2 regions of the Kitasatospora sp. NPDC058170 genome follow, and region 1 is predicted to be linked to the other one. Evidence: riboswitches for the same ligand, from Rfam matches in the RefSeq annotation. Region 1 holds a riboswitch; the other holds the start of a gene.
What was found. Region 1 has a riboswitch for FMN ahead of ACFVVX_RS08210 (riboflavin synthase). Riboswitches for the same ligand answer to the same signal wherever they lie in the genome.
Positions count from the first base shown of each region.

Region 1 (7,054 bases):
CGGCGATCACGGCGACCTTCAGGCCGGCGGCGTTGTCGATGGTCAGCTCGGGGGCTCCGTGGCCGCTCATGTGCTGTTCCCTCTCGGTGGTCGGTACGTGGGTGGGGTGCTTCAGGAGTCCTGGCCGAGACCGGGCAGCTCGTGGCCCATCCGGTCGCGCTTGGTGCGCAGGTAGCGCAGGTTGTGCTCGCCGGGCGGGGTCTCGATCGGCTCGCGGCCCTTGACCTTGAGGCCGTGCTCGGTGAGCGCGGCCAGCTTGTCCGGGTTGTTGGTGAGCAGGGTCAGCGAGCGCACGCCGAGGTCGCCGAGCATCTGCGCGCCGATGCTGTAGTCCCGGGCGTCGGCGGGCAGTCCGAGGTCGAGGTTGGCGTCGACGGTGTCGCGGCCCTGCTCCTGCAGCTCGTAGGCGCGCAGCTTGTGGGCCAGGCCGATGCCGCGGCCCTCGTGGCCGCGCAGGTAGAGGACGACGCCGCGGCCGGCGGCGGCGACCTTCTCCAGCGAGGCCTGGAGCTGCGGGCCGCAGTCGCAGCGCAGCGAGCCGAACACGTCACCGGTCAGGCACTCGGAGTGGACCCGGACGAGGACGTCCTCGCCGTCGGGCAGCCGGCCGTCGGCGTCCAGGCCGCCGGCGACCAGGGCCAGGTGCTCGACGCCGTCGATGGTGCCCCGGTAGCCGACCGCGGTGAACTCCCCGTACGCGGTGGGCAGCGCGGTGACGGCCGCCCGGTCGACGTGCAGCTCGGTGCGGCGGCGGTAGGCGATCAGGTCCTCGATGGAGATGATCGCCAGGCCGTGCTCGCGGGCGAAGGCGACCAGCTCGGGCAGCCGGGCCATGGTGCCGTCGTCGTTGACCACCTCGGCGATGGCACCGGCCGGCGCCAGCCCGGCGAGCCGGGCCAGGTCGACGGCGGCCTCGGTGTGGCCGGGGCGCACCAGCACGCCGCCCTCGACGGCGCGCAGCGGGAAGACGTGCCCGGGGCGGGTGAGGTCGCCGGGCTCGGTGCCGGTGGAGGAGAGCAGGCGGACGGTGCGGGCGCGGTCGGCGGCGGAGATGCCGGTGTCGACGCCGTCGCGGGCGTCCACCGAGACGGCGTAGGCGGTGCCCTTGCGGTCCTCGTTGACCTGGGTCATCGGGGGCAGCTTGAGCCGGTCCAGCTCGTCGCCGGTCATCGGGGTGCAGATCACGCCGGAGCTGTAGCGGATGGTGAAGGCCATCAGCTCGGGGGTGGCGGCGGAGGCGGCGAAGACGATGTCGCCCTCGTTCTCGCGGTCCTCGTCGTCGACCACGATCACGGCGCGGCCGAGCGCGATGTCGGCGATGGCCCGCTCGACGGGGTCGAGCACCAGGTCGAGGCCGTCGCCCGGTCCGGTGGCCCGGCTCGCGGCCTGCTGCGTGGCCTGCTGCGCGGTCTCGCTCGCGCTCTGGTTCGCGCTGTAATTCGTGCTCTGGTTCGTGGTCCGGTTGGCGGTCATGCCGTGACTCCCTGCGGGACGGTGGCGGACGAGATGCGCGGCTCACGGGTGCTCAGCCACCAGGAGCGCAGGCCGAGCAGCACCAGGACGAAGTAGATGGAGTAGGTGAGGCCGGAGAAGGCGTAGCCGCTGTTGAAGGCCAGCGGGACGCCGACCACGTCGACGGCGACCCAGGCGAACCAGAACTCGACCCAGCCGCGGGCCTGGGCGACCATCGCCGCCAGCGTGCCGACGAAGATGTACGCGTCCGACCACGGGCTCCACGACAGGCTGGGGTTGGCCAGGAACAGCCAGGCCAGCGCACTGGTGCCGAAGGCGGTGCCGGCCACCAGCACGGCCCGCTCGGGCCAGCTGGCGAAGCGCACGGCGATCCCGCCGGTGTCACGGCGGCCGCGCTGCCACTGGTTCCAGCCCCAGGCCGCGGTGGCGACCACGATCAGCTGCTTGCCGATCAGGCCCGGCACATGGCCGTTCAGGTACGCGGTGATCAGCACGGCGCCGGAGAGCAGTTGGAGCGGCCAGCTCCACACCGAGCGGCGCCAGCCGAGCGCCAGGGCGGACAGACCGAGCAGGTTGCCGATCATGTCGGCCCACTTCACGTGCTCGCCGAAGGCCGTGAAAGCGATTCCGCTGAGCCAGTTCACTGGGGATCTCCGGCGATGGTGGTGGGGAGGGTGCGGGATTCGAGCAGGCGCTCCACGTACTTGGCGAGGACGTCCACTTCGAGGTTGACGCTCTCGCCGGCCGACTTGGCGCCGAGCGTGGTCAGCGCGAGGGTGGCGGGGATGAGGCTGACGGTGAAGCTGTCCAGGGCGGCCTCGACCACGGTGAGGCTGACGCCGTCGACGGTGATCGAGCCCTTCTCCACCAGGTAGCGGGAGATGGTGGCGGGCAGCGAGAAGCGCAGCACCTCCCAGCGGAGGTTGCCGTCCGCGTCCCGCTCGCCGGGCTCGCGGGCCAACAGCTTTCCGGTGGCGTCGACATGGCCCTGCACGAGGTGCCCGCCGAGCCGTGCGCCCAGGGCCATCGCGCGCTCCAGGTTGACCCGGGAGCCGGGGGCGAGTTCGCCGAGGCTGGAGCGGTGCAGCGTCTCGGCCATCACGTCCGCGCTGAACTCACCGCTGTCCGCGGCCAGTTGCTCGGGGGTGTCGACAACGGTCAGGCAGACGCCGTTGACCGCGATGGAGTCGCCGTGGTGCGCGCCCTGACAGACCACCGGGCCGCGCAGACGGATTCGCGAGGAGTCGCCGATCTCCTCGATCGACACGACCTCGCCGAGCTCTTCGATGATGCCGGTGAACACCCGGGTTCTCCTCGCGCTTGGGGGCGCGGACTCCGGGGCGGCACGGGAGAGGACACGGACGGGCACGGGTGCGCGAGCCGACCGGGCGGGCCCGTCGTCGCGGTGACCGGCCCCCCGAAGTCGGGGTGTCGGACCGCCGGGAGGGAGTCCTCCCGTCGCACACCTTCCCGAGGTCCACCGGGGGACCACGGGCACTGCTCTTCGTCCGCCGCGCACACCTCCCATCCGGACTTTAACCGTCGGTCCAGGAATTTCACCTGGTCAACCGGCCGCTGGCTGCGGACGGGTCGCGGACTGTAACCGCCGGTTCGGATTTTCACCGACCCCGGAGTGCGCTGAACGTCACTGCTACTTCTGACGTCATTGTGCCATGGTCCGCACAGGCCCAGGGAGAGGCTTCCGCTGTGGTCTGTTTCACGCGACGGGCGGGAATGCGCCGGGGTGCGCTCGGCCGCGTCCCCGTCGCCTCCCGCCTTGGCACGACCGGCACTCGGGGATCCGACGCCACAGCCCGCCACGGCGGTGCCGTCGTCGCAGGTCGGCGACCCGGTCGCCGATGCGGTGGGCGGAGGTCCGCGCGATCGCGGCACCCCGGGCGCTCCTCCCGCATCGGCACACATCGGCACCTATCTGTGTGCGGCACTACAGGTGTTGGCTTGTCCGGCTCGAACATTCCTCGCACTCTGGAAGAAGGGCGACCGGCGCGGGGCGGGGGCCGGGGCGGCGCGGGGGGGGGGGGCAGGATCGGGCGGGCCTGCCCGGACAGGCCGCTCGGGAAGCCGCGCGTCAGGCGGTCGGGATGGGTGTGAAGTGGGTGACCTCCGGCGGGTGCGCGAGATAGCGGAGCTCGCCCTCCGACCAGACTGGGCGGATCCGCCACATCGGCCCGGCGTATCCGCGCAGGGCGGCCTCGTCGCGCCAGCGGCTCACCACGAGCACGCGGCGGCCGTCGTCGGTCACCGACTGCATCAGCTCACCGCCCAGACAGCCGTCCGTTCGCCTGAGCTCGGGGATCACCCGGCTGGTGAGCAGCGCGCAGAACTCCTCGATATGGCCGGCCATGACCTGCCCGGCCCAGATCCTGATGATCACGGCCGCCACCTCCCGCGAAAGCGCGTCCCTGGCCCCCATTATCGGCGGAAAACCGCTGGTGGGGAGGGTCTGGCCGGGCTTTCCCGGACAGTGGCCGGAGGGCTCGGGAGGGCGCTCGGCTAGATTCCCGGTATGACCAGCACATCGGAAACTGCCGTTCCGTCAACCAGCCCGTCGGGCGCCCCCGGGAGCCTGTTCGCGGCTCTCGGCGAGAGCGCCGTCCGGGATGCCGCGAGCCTGCGGGAGATCTACGAGCAGCCGGGCGACCACGCCCGCCGCAAGCAGGTGGACCACATCCACGAGGTGGCACGGCAGCTGATCGCCTGCTCCTCGCTGGTCTTCGTGGCCAGCGCCGACGCCGCCGGGCGGTGCGACGTGTCGCCGCGCGGCGGGCCGGCGGGGCTGGTGTCGGTGCTGGACGAGTACACGCTGGCCGTTCCGGACGCCACCGGCAACAAGCGGCTGGACACCCTGCACAACATCGTCGAGACGGGTCGGGCCGGGTTGATCTTCGTGGTGCCCGGCCGGGACACCACCCTCCGGGTCAACGGGCGGGCCTGCGTCTCCACCGACCCGCGGCTGCTGGAGCAGCTGACGGCCGTCGGCAAGCCGCCGCGCAGTGCGATCGTGCTGGCGGTCGAGGAGGTCTACGCGCACTGCCCGAAGGCGTTCCTGCGCAGCTCGGCGTGGAAGCCGGAGAACTGGCTCGGCAAGGACGAGCAGCCCAGCTCGGCCGAGATCACCCTCTCGCATCTGCGGGACCCGTCGCTCACCGTGGAGATGATCGAGCAGACCGAGCGGGAGTCGCTGCTGTACCGGTACGAGTGAGAGTGACCACGCGGGGTGCGCGCGGGGCGGGGTGGCCCGCGCCGGCGCCCGCCCGCACCCGGGTCGCCGCCGGACGGGTGAAGCGGCGCCGACGGCGTGCCAGGGCGGCGGGCGGCGGCTTGAATGGGCGGATGGACTGCGTGTTCTGTGCGGTGGTGGCGGGCGGGGAACCGGCCCACCGGGTGCTGGACGACGAGGTGGCGGTGGCGTTCCTGGACCGGCGGCCGCTCTTCCCCGGCCATGTGCTGGTCGTCCCGCGGGCCCACCACCGCACGCTCGCCGACCTGCCGGCGGCGGAGGTGGGCCCGTTCTTCCTGCGGGTGCAGCGGGTGGCCGCCGCCGTGGAGCGGGGGCTCGGCGCGGCGGGCAGCTTCGTGGCGGCGAACAACCGGATCAGCCAGTCGGTGCCGCACCTGCACGTCCACGTGGTGCCGCGCAACCCGAAGGACGGGCTGCGCGGCTTCTTCTGGCCGCGCGGGCGGTACCCGGACGAGGCGGGCGCGGCGGAGGTCGCCGAGCGGCTGCGGGCCGCCCTCGCCGAGCCCGGGTGACCGCCGCCGCGCGCTGTCAGCCCACCCGGACGTTGTCGAGCACCCAGTACCAGTTGTTGTCGCCGGTGTAGCGGAAGCGCAGCCGCAGGCCGGTGGCACCGGCCGGGACGGCGAGGGCGAGCGTCTGCGGGCCGTTGACCTGGGTGGTGTAGGTCTTGACGACGGTCGGCGTGCCGCCGTCCCAGACCGCCAGGACCTGCGCGGTCTGGCTGCCCTCGGGCTGGTAGTAGGTGGTGTACGAGACGTTGACCGTGCCGAGCCCCGCCACCGGGTAGGACGGGCTGACCAGGGTCGAGTCGTAGCTCCCCTTGAAGGTCTTGTCGGCCCACTCGTCGGAGTCGGCGACCGCGAAGACGTTCCGGGAGCGGACGTTCAGCTCGCGGTTCTGGTCGCGCTGGGTCTTGGTCCAGAACTCGTCGGTGGTGAAGCTCCAGCCGCGCCACTCGGCGATGCCGCCGGTGCCCATGGCGGAGTTGTCGACCGACCAGCCGCTCGGCGGGGTGTGGGTGAAGCCGAGGGTGCCGGCGGCGATCCCGGTCTCGTCCACCCGGCCGGTGAGCTGGGGGCGCAGCGCGTCGAAGGCGTCCGGGACGAGGCTGCCGATCGGGCTGCCGTCGAGGCCCCAGGCCGGGTCGACGGCGATGCCGAGGTGGGCCAGGGCGGTGGGCGCGAGGTCGACCATCCGGACGTCGTAGCGGACCGAACCGGCCGGGAGGCCACCGCCGTTGGCGATGACGAAGGTCTGCCGCTCGCTCCAGCTGGAACCGCCGTGGCCGCCGGTGTCGGTGTGGCCGTGGTCGGCGGTGACCATGATCAGCCAGTCCTCCTGGGCGTAGCCGGCCCGGCCGCCGACGGCGGCCACCAGCTGGCCGACCTGGGCGTCGACGCCGCGGATCGCGTCCAGATAGGCCTGGCTTGCGGCGCCGCTGGAGTGGCCGGCGTGGTCGACGTTGTCGAGGTGGACGAGGACGGCGTCCGGGTTGCCGTCCCGCAGGAGGGCGACGGCGCGGGAGGTGGTGCCGGTGTCGTACTCGGCGGACGGGGTGGCGATGCGGGTGTCGACGCTGCCGGAGCAGATGGTGGTGGCCACCGGCGCCCAGGACGCGATCACGTGGGTGGAGCGCGCGGGGGCGGCCGTCTCGATGCGGGTGAGGAAGTCGGGGTAGGCGGCGAAGGCCGGGGCGGTGAAGTTGTTGTCCCGGACGTTGTGCTTGTCGGGCCAGACGCCGGTGGCGACGGTGGACCAGCCGGGGCCGGAGGCGGTCTCGGCCATCGGCTTGGCGTAGAGGCTGCTGGCGGCGGTGAGGCCGCCGGCCATCAGGGCGTTGAGGTTGGCGGCGCCGGCGTCCTTGATGCGGTTGAGCATGGTGCCGTCGAGGCCGATGAGCAGGACCTTCGGCGTGCGGGCTGCGGCGGCGGCGGTGGCCGGGGTGGTCGCGGGGGTGGCCGCGGTACCGGTCGCGGCGGCCACGGCGCGGCCGGCCAGCGGGCCGGTGGCCAGCAGGGCGGCGGCGGTGCCGAGGAGCAGTCCTCGGCGGGGGATGCCCGCGGGGCGGGTTCCGGTGGTGCGGGGTTCGGTGGCGGGGATTCCGGGGGCGGGGGTTCCGGCGGTCACGTCGTCTCCTGGGGCTGCGTCATGGAGCGGAAGGGGAGCAGAAGGGGGAGCGGTGACAACGGTCGGAGCGGCGGGTGGCCGGAGGTCGCCCGGGTTTCGTCCCGGGCGTGAACAGCGCCCGAATTCGGTCCAGACCCGTTACCTTTTGGTGATCAACTGGGGGCGGCGGGTCGGGTCGGGGCGGTGACCGGT
Region 1 is NZ_JBHVUV010000005.1:172,074-179,127, reverse strand. It holds gene ribH (6,7-dimethyl-8-ribityllumazine synthase) at 1-70, opposite strand, end outside; gene ACFVVX_RS08220 (bifunctional 3,4-dihydroxy-2-butanone-4-phosphate synthase/GTP cyclohydrolase II) at 112-1,473, opposite strand; gene ACFVVX_RS08215 (nicotinamide riboside transporter PnuC) at 1,470-2,117, opposite strand; gene ACFVVX_RS08210 (riboflavin synthase) at 2,114-2,776, opposite strand; FMN riboswitch at 2,986-3,113, opposite strand; gene ACFVVX_RS08205 (antibiotic biosynthesis monooxygenase family protein) at 3,563-3,868, opposite strand; gene ACFVVX_RS08200 (MSMEG_1061 family FMN-dependent PPOX-type flavoprotein) at 4,001-4,696, shown strand; gene ACFVVX_RS08195 (HIT family protein) at 4,828-5,247, shown strand; gene ACFVVX_RS08190 (alkaline phosphatase family protein) at 5,264-6,775, opposite strand.

Region 2 (7,054 bases), on a different contig from region 1:
GGTGACCGCCGCGATTGCCGTGATCGACGGCAAGTGGAAGACGTCCCTGCTCTGGCTGCTGGAGGCCGGCCCGCAGCGACCCGCCGAAATCCGCCGACGGCTGCCCGGCCTCAGTGAGAAGGTCCTCACCCAGGCCCTGCGCGAGATGGAGTCCGATGGCCTGGTGCACCGCGAGGTGCACGACGTCCTTCCGCTGAAGACGGTCTACTCCCTGACCGACTTCGGCCGCCGGCTCTCCGACGCCCTCGGCCCGGTCTCCGACCTGGGCCACGAGCGCCTCGACCGCATGGTGGCCGAGCAGGCCGAGCAGGCCGGACTGGCCGAGCCGGCCTGGCGCGCCGGACAGGCCCGACAGGTCGAGCCGTCGGTCTCCTGACCTGCTGTCATCTCCCTTCGTCCTTCTGGGTACCAGTCTCGTCGTGCCGCATGCCGCTGCCCAGTACGCACAAAAAGGTGGCTACTCGGCTGTGGGCGGAGCCGTCGTGCGCGGCGCGTCGACGGGCCCGTCGTCCAGGGGCCACTCCTTGCCTGTCGGATGAATGCGTGCCGGAGGTCCGGGCCGCGGCCGGCCCGGCTGTCGCAATCGGCGCGTGTTCGGGTTCGTGCCGGGTTCAGGGGATGGACGGCACGAAGACCAGCGTCCATGCCAGGGCCCGCCTTCCGAAACCCACCGACCGGCCGGAAGAGTTCGGCCGGTCGGCCGGTGGGTTTCGGCCGACGTGCGCGGTGGCGGCGGACCGGTCCGCCGGCGCTACGGGAGGAGGGAGTTGTCGAACGCCTCCTGCGCCGTGACCGGCTTGGTGAGCAGCCCGTGGGTCCGCATGAACTCCTCCATGCGGTCCCAGACGGCCGGGTCGTTGTAGCCGGGCTTCGTACCCGAGGACTGCAGGAGCGGGACGGTCTCCTTGAGCACCGCCAGGGCGTCCGCCTGCTTCTTGGCGTCGTCCAGGCCGGGGATGAACTTCTTGCTGAGGTCCACCGCCTGGTCGGGGTGGTCCACGGTGTACTGGACGCCCTTGAGGGTCGCGGCGACGAACGCCTTGAGATCGGCGCTCCTGTTCGTCAGCACGGTCCGGGAGGCGCCGAGGCCGGCCGCGACCAGGGGCAGGGAACTCGCGGAGCCGGCCGGCTGGATCGTCCGGACGGCGGTGCCCGACTGCGCGAACTGGACGGCGTCGTTGTTGAGATAGCCGGTGACCGCGTCGACCTTGTTGCCGACCAGCGCCGCCTGCTGCGTGAAGCCGATGTTCTGCACCTGGACGTCCGAGGCGGACAGGCCGGCGCTCTCCAGCACGGCGAGCAGGGCGAAGTACGTCTCGCCGTACGGGCCGGGGGTGCCGACCGTGCGGCCCTTGAGGTCTGCGGGCTCCTTCACCGGCGAGTCGGCGCGCACCATGACTGCCGCCGGGTACCGGTTGTACAGGGTGGCGATGTCCACGATCGGAACCGACTGGGACCGGGCCTGGAGCATCTCGTCGCCGCCGGCGAAGACCACGTCCTCCTGGCCGGCCGCCAGTGCGCCGAACTGCGCGTCGGTGAAGCTGTGGTGGCGCAGGTTCACCGTCAGTCCGGCGTCCTTGTAGTAGCCGAGGGACTGGGCGGCGTAGAAGGGCGCGAACTGGATGTTGGGCACGTAGGTCAGGCCGATGGTCAGCGCGTGGCCCTCGGCGCGGTCGGCGGAGCCCGCCGTCGCGCCGCCGCAGCCGGTGAGGGCCGACGAGGCGAGCACGGCGAGTGCGGTGAGGCCGGTGAGCCGCCGGACTCTTCCGGACCGGTGGGAACTGTTCACGGGGATCGTTTTCCTCGTTCGATCGGACGGCAGTGCGTCAGGACGGCAGTGCGTCAGCGCTGCGGGGCGTCAGGACGGCACAGTGCGTCAGGACAGCGGGGCGTCAGGGCGTCAGGGCGTGAGGGCGGTCGACTCGGTGGCCAGCCGGTAGGCCAGCAGGTCGCCCACCGAGATCAGTACCAGCCCGTCCCGTTCGGCGAGGTCCCGCAGGTCGTCGAGGCGGGCCATGCTCCAGTCCGGTCGGACCACCTCGCACATGGTGGTCACGCCGGACAGCCCGGCCAGGCGGGACAGGTCCACCGCGGCCTCGGTGTGGCCGTCCCGTTCCAGTACGCCGCCGCGGGCCGCCCGCACCGGGAAGACGTGGCCGGGCCTGGCGAAGTCGGCCGGCCCGGTGGCCGGGTCGGCCAGGGCCTGCACGGTACGGGCGCGTTCGTCGACCGGGATGCCGGTGGTGCCACCGGCGATCAGGTCCACCGAGACGGTGAAGGCCGTGCCGTGCAGGCCGGAGTTGTCGGCCGTCATCTGCGGCAGGCCGAGCTCCTCGCACCGCTCGTACGGCACCGCCGCGCAGACCACACCGGAGGTGTGGTCCAGCACGTACCTCATCGCGGCCTCGTCGGTGTACTCGGCGGCCACCATGAGGTCGCCCTCGTTCTCGCGGGACTCGTCGTCGAAGACGACCACGAAGGCGCCGCGGCGAAAGGCCTCGATCGCCAGCTCCGCACGCTGCAGGCGGTCGGTAGGGGTGGAAAGTGTGGTTGCCATCTGCTCTCTCCTTGGTCGGGGAACCCGGGACCGGTGGGGTCCGCAGGGTTCGCTGATCGACGAGAGAACGCGGCCATCAGGAAGGACGCGTGCTGACGCACACGGACTTCCGCAATGGACGGCGCCGGGTGCGCGGGGAGGGATGGCGAGTGGCAGCTCGCCCCCGTGCACAGACGCCGTTCCGGGGAAAGCGAGCACCAGGTCCGCACCGCGGGGAGCTAACCCCGACAGGCCGGACATCGTGTCGCCGCGCACTACCTTTCATCCGGACTTTCACCGTCGGTCCTGGAGTTTCACCAGGTCAACCAGCCGATGGCGTCGGCTGGGTCGCGGACTATCACCGCCGGTTCGGAATTACACCGACCCCGGAGCGCGCGAACACTCGGAGGGATCATGACACATCCGTCTCAGGATGCGGAAGTGCTTTGGGTCGCACCGGGCCGGTCGCCGCGGTTGTGACAGGATCGCCGCCGGTCGCCGGACACGGCACAGCGGAGTGTCCCGGTACGAGGAGCGAGGAGATCAGCGGTGCGACGGACGGGGCCCAACACGCAGGCAGGGGCCCTCCGGGGCGTACTCGGGACGCTACTGGTCCCGCTCGTGCCCGGCGTGCTACTGCTGGGACTCTGGGCGGCGGCGGTCGACGGAGGCGCCGTGTCGCCGTTCTTCCTCCCCCACCCGGCCGACCTGGCGCGGGAGTTCGTGGCGGAGCTCGGCCGCGACACGCTGCTGGACGCGACCGGGACGACCCTGTACGAGAGCCTGGCCGGCGTCGGACTGGGGACGGCGGTCGCGCTGCCGCTCGGCTACCTGCTGGCCCGCAGCCGCCTCGCCGCCCGCGCGTTGCAGCCCTACCTCGCGGCGACCCAGGCCGTGCCGGCGGTGGCGCTCGCGCCGCTCCTCGCGCTGTGGCTCGGGTACGGCACGTGGCCGGTGGTCGTGCTGTGCGCGCTGATGGTGTTCTTCCCCATCCTGGTCAACACGGTGCTGGGCATCCGCGGCCTGGACCAGGAGGTCCTGGCCGCGGCGCGGGTCGACGGGGTCGGCCGATGGGGAATGATGCGGCACATCGAGTTTCCGCTGGCTCTCCCGAGCGTGCTCGCCGGGATCCGGACCGGCGTGACGCTGTCGGTGACCGGTGCGGTGGTCGGCGAGTTCGTGATGGGCGGCGAGGGCCTCGGTCAGCTGCTGGCCGTCCAGCGCAACGGCTCGGACACGCTCGGGATGTTCTCCACCCTCCTGATGCTCTCGTTGCTCGCGGTGGCCCTGTACGCGCTGATGCGCCTGCTGGAGGGCGGCCTGGAGCGGCGCTGAGGTGCCGGGCCCGGCCGGCTGCCTGACGCACCGTCAGGTGCGGCCGGTGTACGTGCTGCGGGTCCGTTCGGCCCACCGCATCGTGGCCGGGAAGAGCAGGAACCCGAGGGCGAACACCGACCCCGTGACGAGCCAACCGACCCCGGCCAGCCGGTCGGTGAGCCCGGTGACCAGGAGGGGGCCCAGGACCCTGGGCAGCGTCGTGCCCAGCTGGAAGGCGCCACCGTACTGGCCCTGGGCGTCGGGGTCCGCGAGGTCGTAGCGGACCGTCCACCGGGCGCTCTGCCCCCACAGCTCACCGAGCGTCAGCAGGCCCACGGAGACGGCCAGTGCGGCGACCGCGGGCCAGGTGGGGAGCCGGTCGGTCACCGCGGTCAGTGCGCAGCTCGCCGCCAGGCTGAGGAACGCCCACCGGTGGCGCCTGGTCGCTCCGGCCAGGGTCTCGGCGCCGCGGGCCGCGCGGACCTGGAAGACCATCACGAGCAGGGTGTTGACCCCGATCAGCCACGACGCGGCGGGTCGCGGCGCGTCGGTGTGCGACACCACCCACAGCGGGACGCCGACCGTCAGCACGATGTCTCCCAGCATGATGAGCCCGCTGACCTGGGCCATCGCCTGGTAGGGCAGGTCGCGCAGCGCGGTGAGGCCCGACGGTGCGTCCTTTCGGCCGCCGGTACCGGGGAGCCGGGGGAGGCGCAGGTAGAGCCCGCACGCCAGGAGGGCGGTGGCGGCGTTGCCGAGCATCAGCGCGGTGTAGGCGGCCCTGGTGTCCGCGGCGATGGCGAGGCCGGCGGCCAGGACGCCCAGGGAGAAGCCCCCGTTGAAGACCGCCCGGCTGTACGCGGACACCGCGACCCGCTGGTCGGGCCCGATCAGGCCGGACAGGACGGCCTGCCGTCCGACGTCCCCGCCGCTCTCCGCCACGCCCAGGGCGGTGATCACCAGGAGGAACGGCCAGAACGAGGTGACCTGGGTCGCCGTGACGAGCAGGACCGCCTGCAGGGCGACCATCGCGATCGTCACCTCGCGCGGGCCGTGGCGGTCGGCGAGGTGGCCGACGGGGACGCCGAGGGCGAGGCCGGCCAGTCCCGCCACCGACAGGCCCAGGCCGACCTGGGTGGGTGACAACCCGACGGAGCGGACGAAGAAGACGGCGCTGCCGGAGATGTACAGGCCGAGCCCGATGCTGGTGACCAGTGACGCCAGGACGATCAGCCGGGCCGCCCCCGGCGCCGGCAGCCGCTCCGTGAGGCGACGGCGCCACCGGGTCGGGGCCGCGGGCGGGGTGGCCGTCGGCAGGGTGGGCGCGGGCGGGGCCGGCGTGGGGTGCCGGTCGGCTGCCCCGGTGGTCGAGGACTCACTCATGGCCGCTGCTCCTGTCGGTGCCGTCGGCACTGCGGCGTGCCGTGATGAGCGCGGCCTGCGCGGCGAGCGTACGGGCCTGGTAGGTGTCGTTGAGGGAGAGCTCGACGTGGAAGGTCTCCTGGATGCCCGCCAGGAGGGAGACGGCCAGCAGTGAGTGGCCGCCGAGTTCGAAGAAGTCGGAGTCCGGCCCGATCCCCTCGGCGCCCAGCAGCCTGCTCCAGATCCCGGCGAGTGCGGTGCGGGCCTGCGGTGAGCCGGCCGCGGGGGCGGGGGACGGCGCGCCGGGCAGCTCCCCGGTGGTGGCCGAGGGGTCGGTCGAGGAGTCGGTCGGGCGCCCGGTCGAGGAGTCGGCTGCAGCGGCGGGTCGGGCTCCCGGTGCGTCGATCCAGTGCCGGGTCCGGGCGAACCGGTAGGTGGGCAGCGGGACCCGTCGGCGGACCCGGTCGCCGCGCTGGGCGTCCCAGTCCACCGACGCTCCGGCGGACCAGGCGGTGCCGACGGCGTCGGACAGCATCCGGCGGGCGTCGGACGGGTCCTCGGCGGGTCGCGGCATGGTCGCGGCCAGGACTGCGGGGTCGGCGGCCGCCCGTCGGAGGGCGAGCCCGGTCAGCGCCCGTCCGGGACCGACCTCCAGCACGATCGGGTTGGGCAGACCGAGGACCGCGGTCAGGCCGTCGGCGTAACGCACCGGCTCGCGGAGGTGCTCGGCCCAGTAGTCGGCCGAGTGGCCCTTGCGGCGGTTGGTGAAGGCACCGGTGACGTTGGAGACGACCGGGATCCTGAGCCGTGAGAACGTGACCGCGCCGGCGAGCGTGCGGAACTCCTCCAGCACGGGGTCCATCAGGGCGGTGTGGAAGGCGTGGCCGACGCGCAGCGGTCGCGCCGTCGTCCCCTCGTCGGCCAGCTGCCGGGCGAGGACGGCGACGTCCTCGGAGCTGCCGCCGACCACGGTCACGGCCGGCGCGTTGACGGCGGCGACCGACAGGGTGCCGCTCAGCCGGCCGCGGACGGCCGACTCCGGGGCGAGCACCGCGAGCATCGCGCCGTGCGGCGCCCGGGCCATGATCTCGCCACGTGCGGCGACCAGGCGCAGGCTGTCCTCCAGGGACATCGCCCCGGCCAGGCAGGCGGCGGTGTACTCGCCGACGCTGTGGCCGATCATCGCCTTCGGCCGCAGCCCCCAGGCGGTCAGTGCGGTGGCCAACGCGTACTCGGTGACGAACAGTGCGGGCTGGGCGAGCCGGGTGTCGGTGAGTTCCCCGGTGTCGGCGGACGTCGGCCGGTCGCAGGTCAGCAGACGGGCCAGGTCCTGGGCCAGGCCGGGCTCCAGGAGCGCCAGGCAGCGGTCGAACGCGGCGCGGAACTCCGGGACCTCGCGGTGCAGGCCGGCCGCCATGCCGACGTACTGGGAGCCCTGGCCGGGGAACTGGAAGACCAGCGAGGAGGACCGGGGCACGCGGCGGACGGCGGCGCTGTCCAGGGCTTCGCCGAGTCCGTCGAGCCCGTCCACGGTGACGGCGCGCCGCCACTCCAGGTGGGCCCGTCCGGTCTGCAGGGTGTGGGCGACGTCGCCGAGCGGGAGGCGTGCGGTGGCGAGGTGCCGGACCAGGTCGGCACCGGCGGCCAGGACGCCCTCGCGGGTGCGGGCCGACTGGACGACGATCTCCACGGTCCGGGCTTCGGGGGCGGTCGGCGGTGCGGCCGGCGGAGCCTCCTCCAGGACGACGTGCGCGTTGGTCCCGCCGATGCCGAAGGAGCTCACCCCGCAGCGCCGGGGCGATCCGGACGACGGCCACGGCCGGGCCTCGCGGTTGAGGT
Region 2 is NZ_JBHVUV010000025.1:119,798-126,851, forward strand. It holds gene ACFVVX_RS27045 (winged helix-turn-helix transcriptional regulator) at 1-376, shown strand, start outside; gene ACFVVX_RS27050 (ABC transporter substrate-binding protein) at 752-1,789, opposite strand; gene ribB (3,4-dihydroxy-2-butanone-4-phosphate synthase) at 1,901-2,557, opposite strand; FMN riboswitch at 2,805-2,935, opposite strand; gene ACFVVX_RS27060 (ABC transporter permease) at 3,167-3,871, shown strand; gene ACFVVX_RS27065 (MFS transporter) at 3,905-5,236, opposite strand; gene ACFVVX_RS27070 (type I polyketide synthase) at 5,229-7,054, opposite strand, start outside.
Region 2: it holds a riboswitch for FMN, as region 1 does, so the genes downstream of both, ribB (3,4-dihydroxy-2-butanone-4-phosphate synthase) here and ACFVVX_RS08210 (riboflavin synthase) in region 1, are expected to answer to the same signal.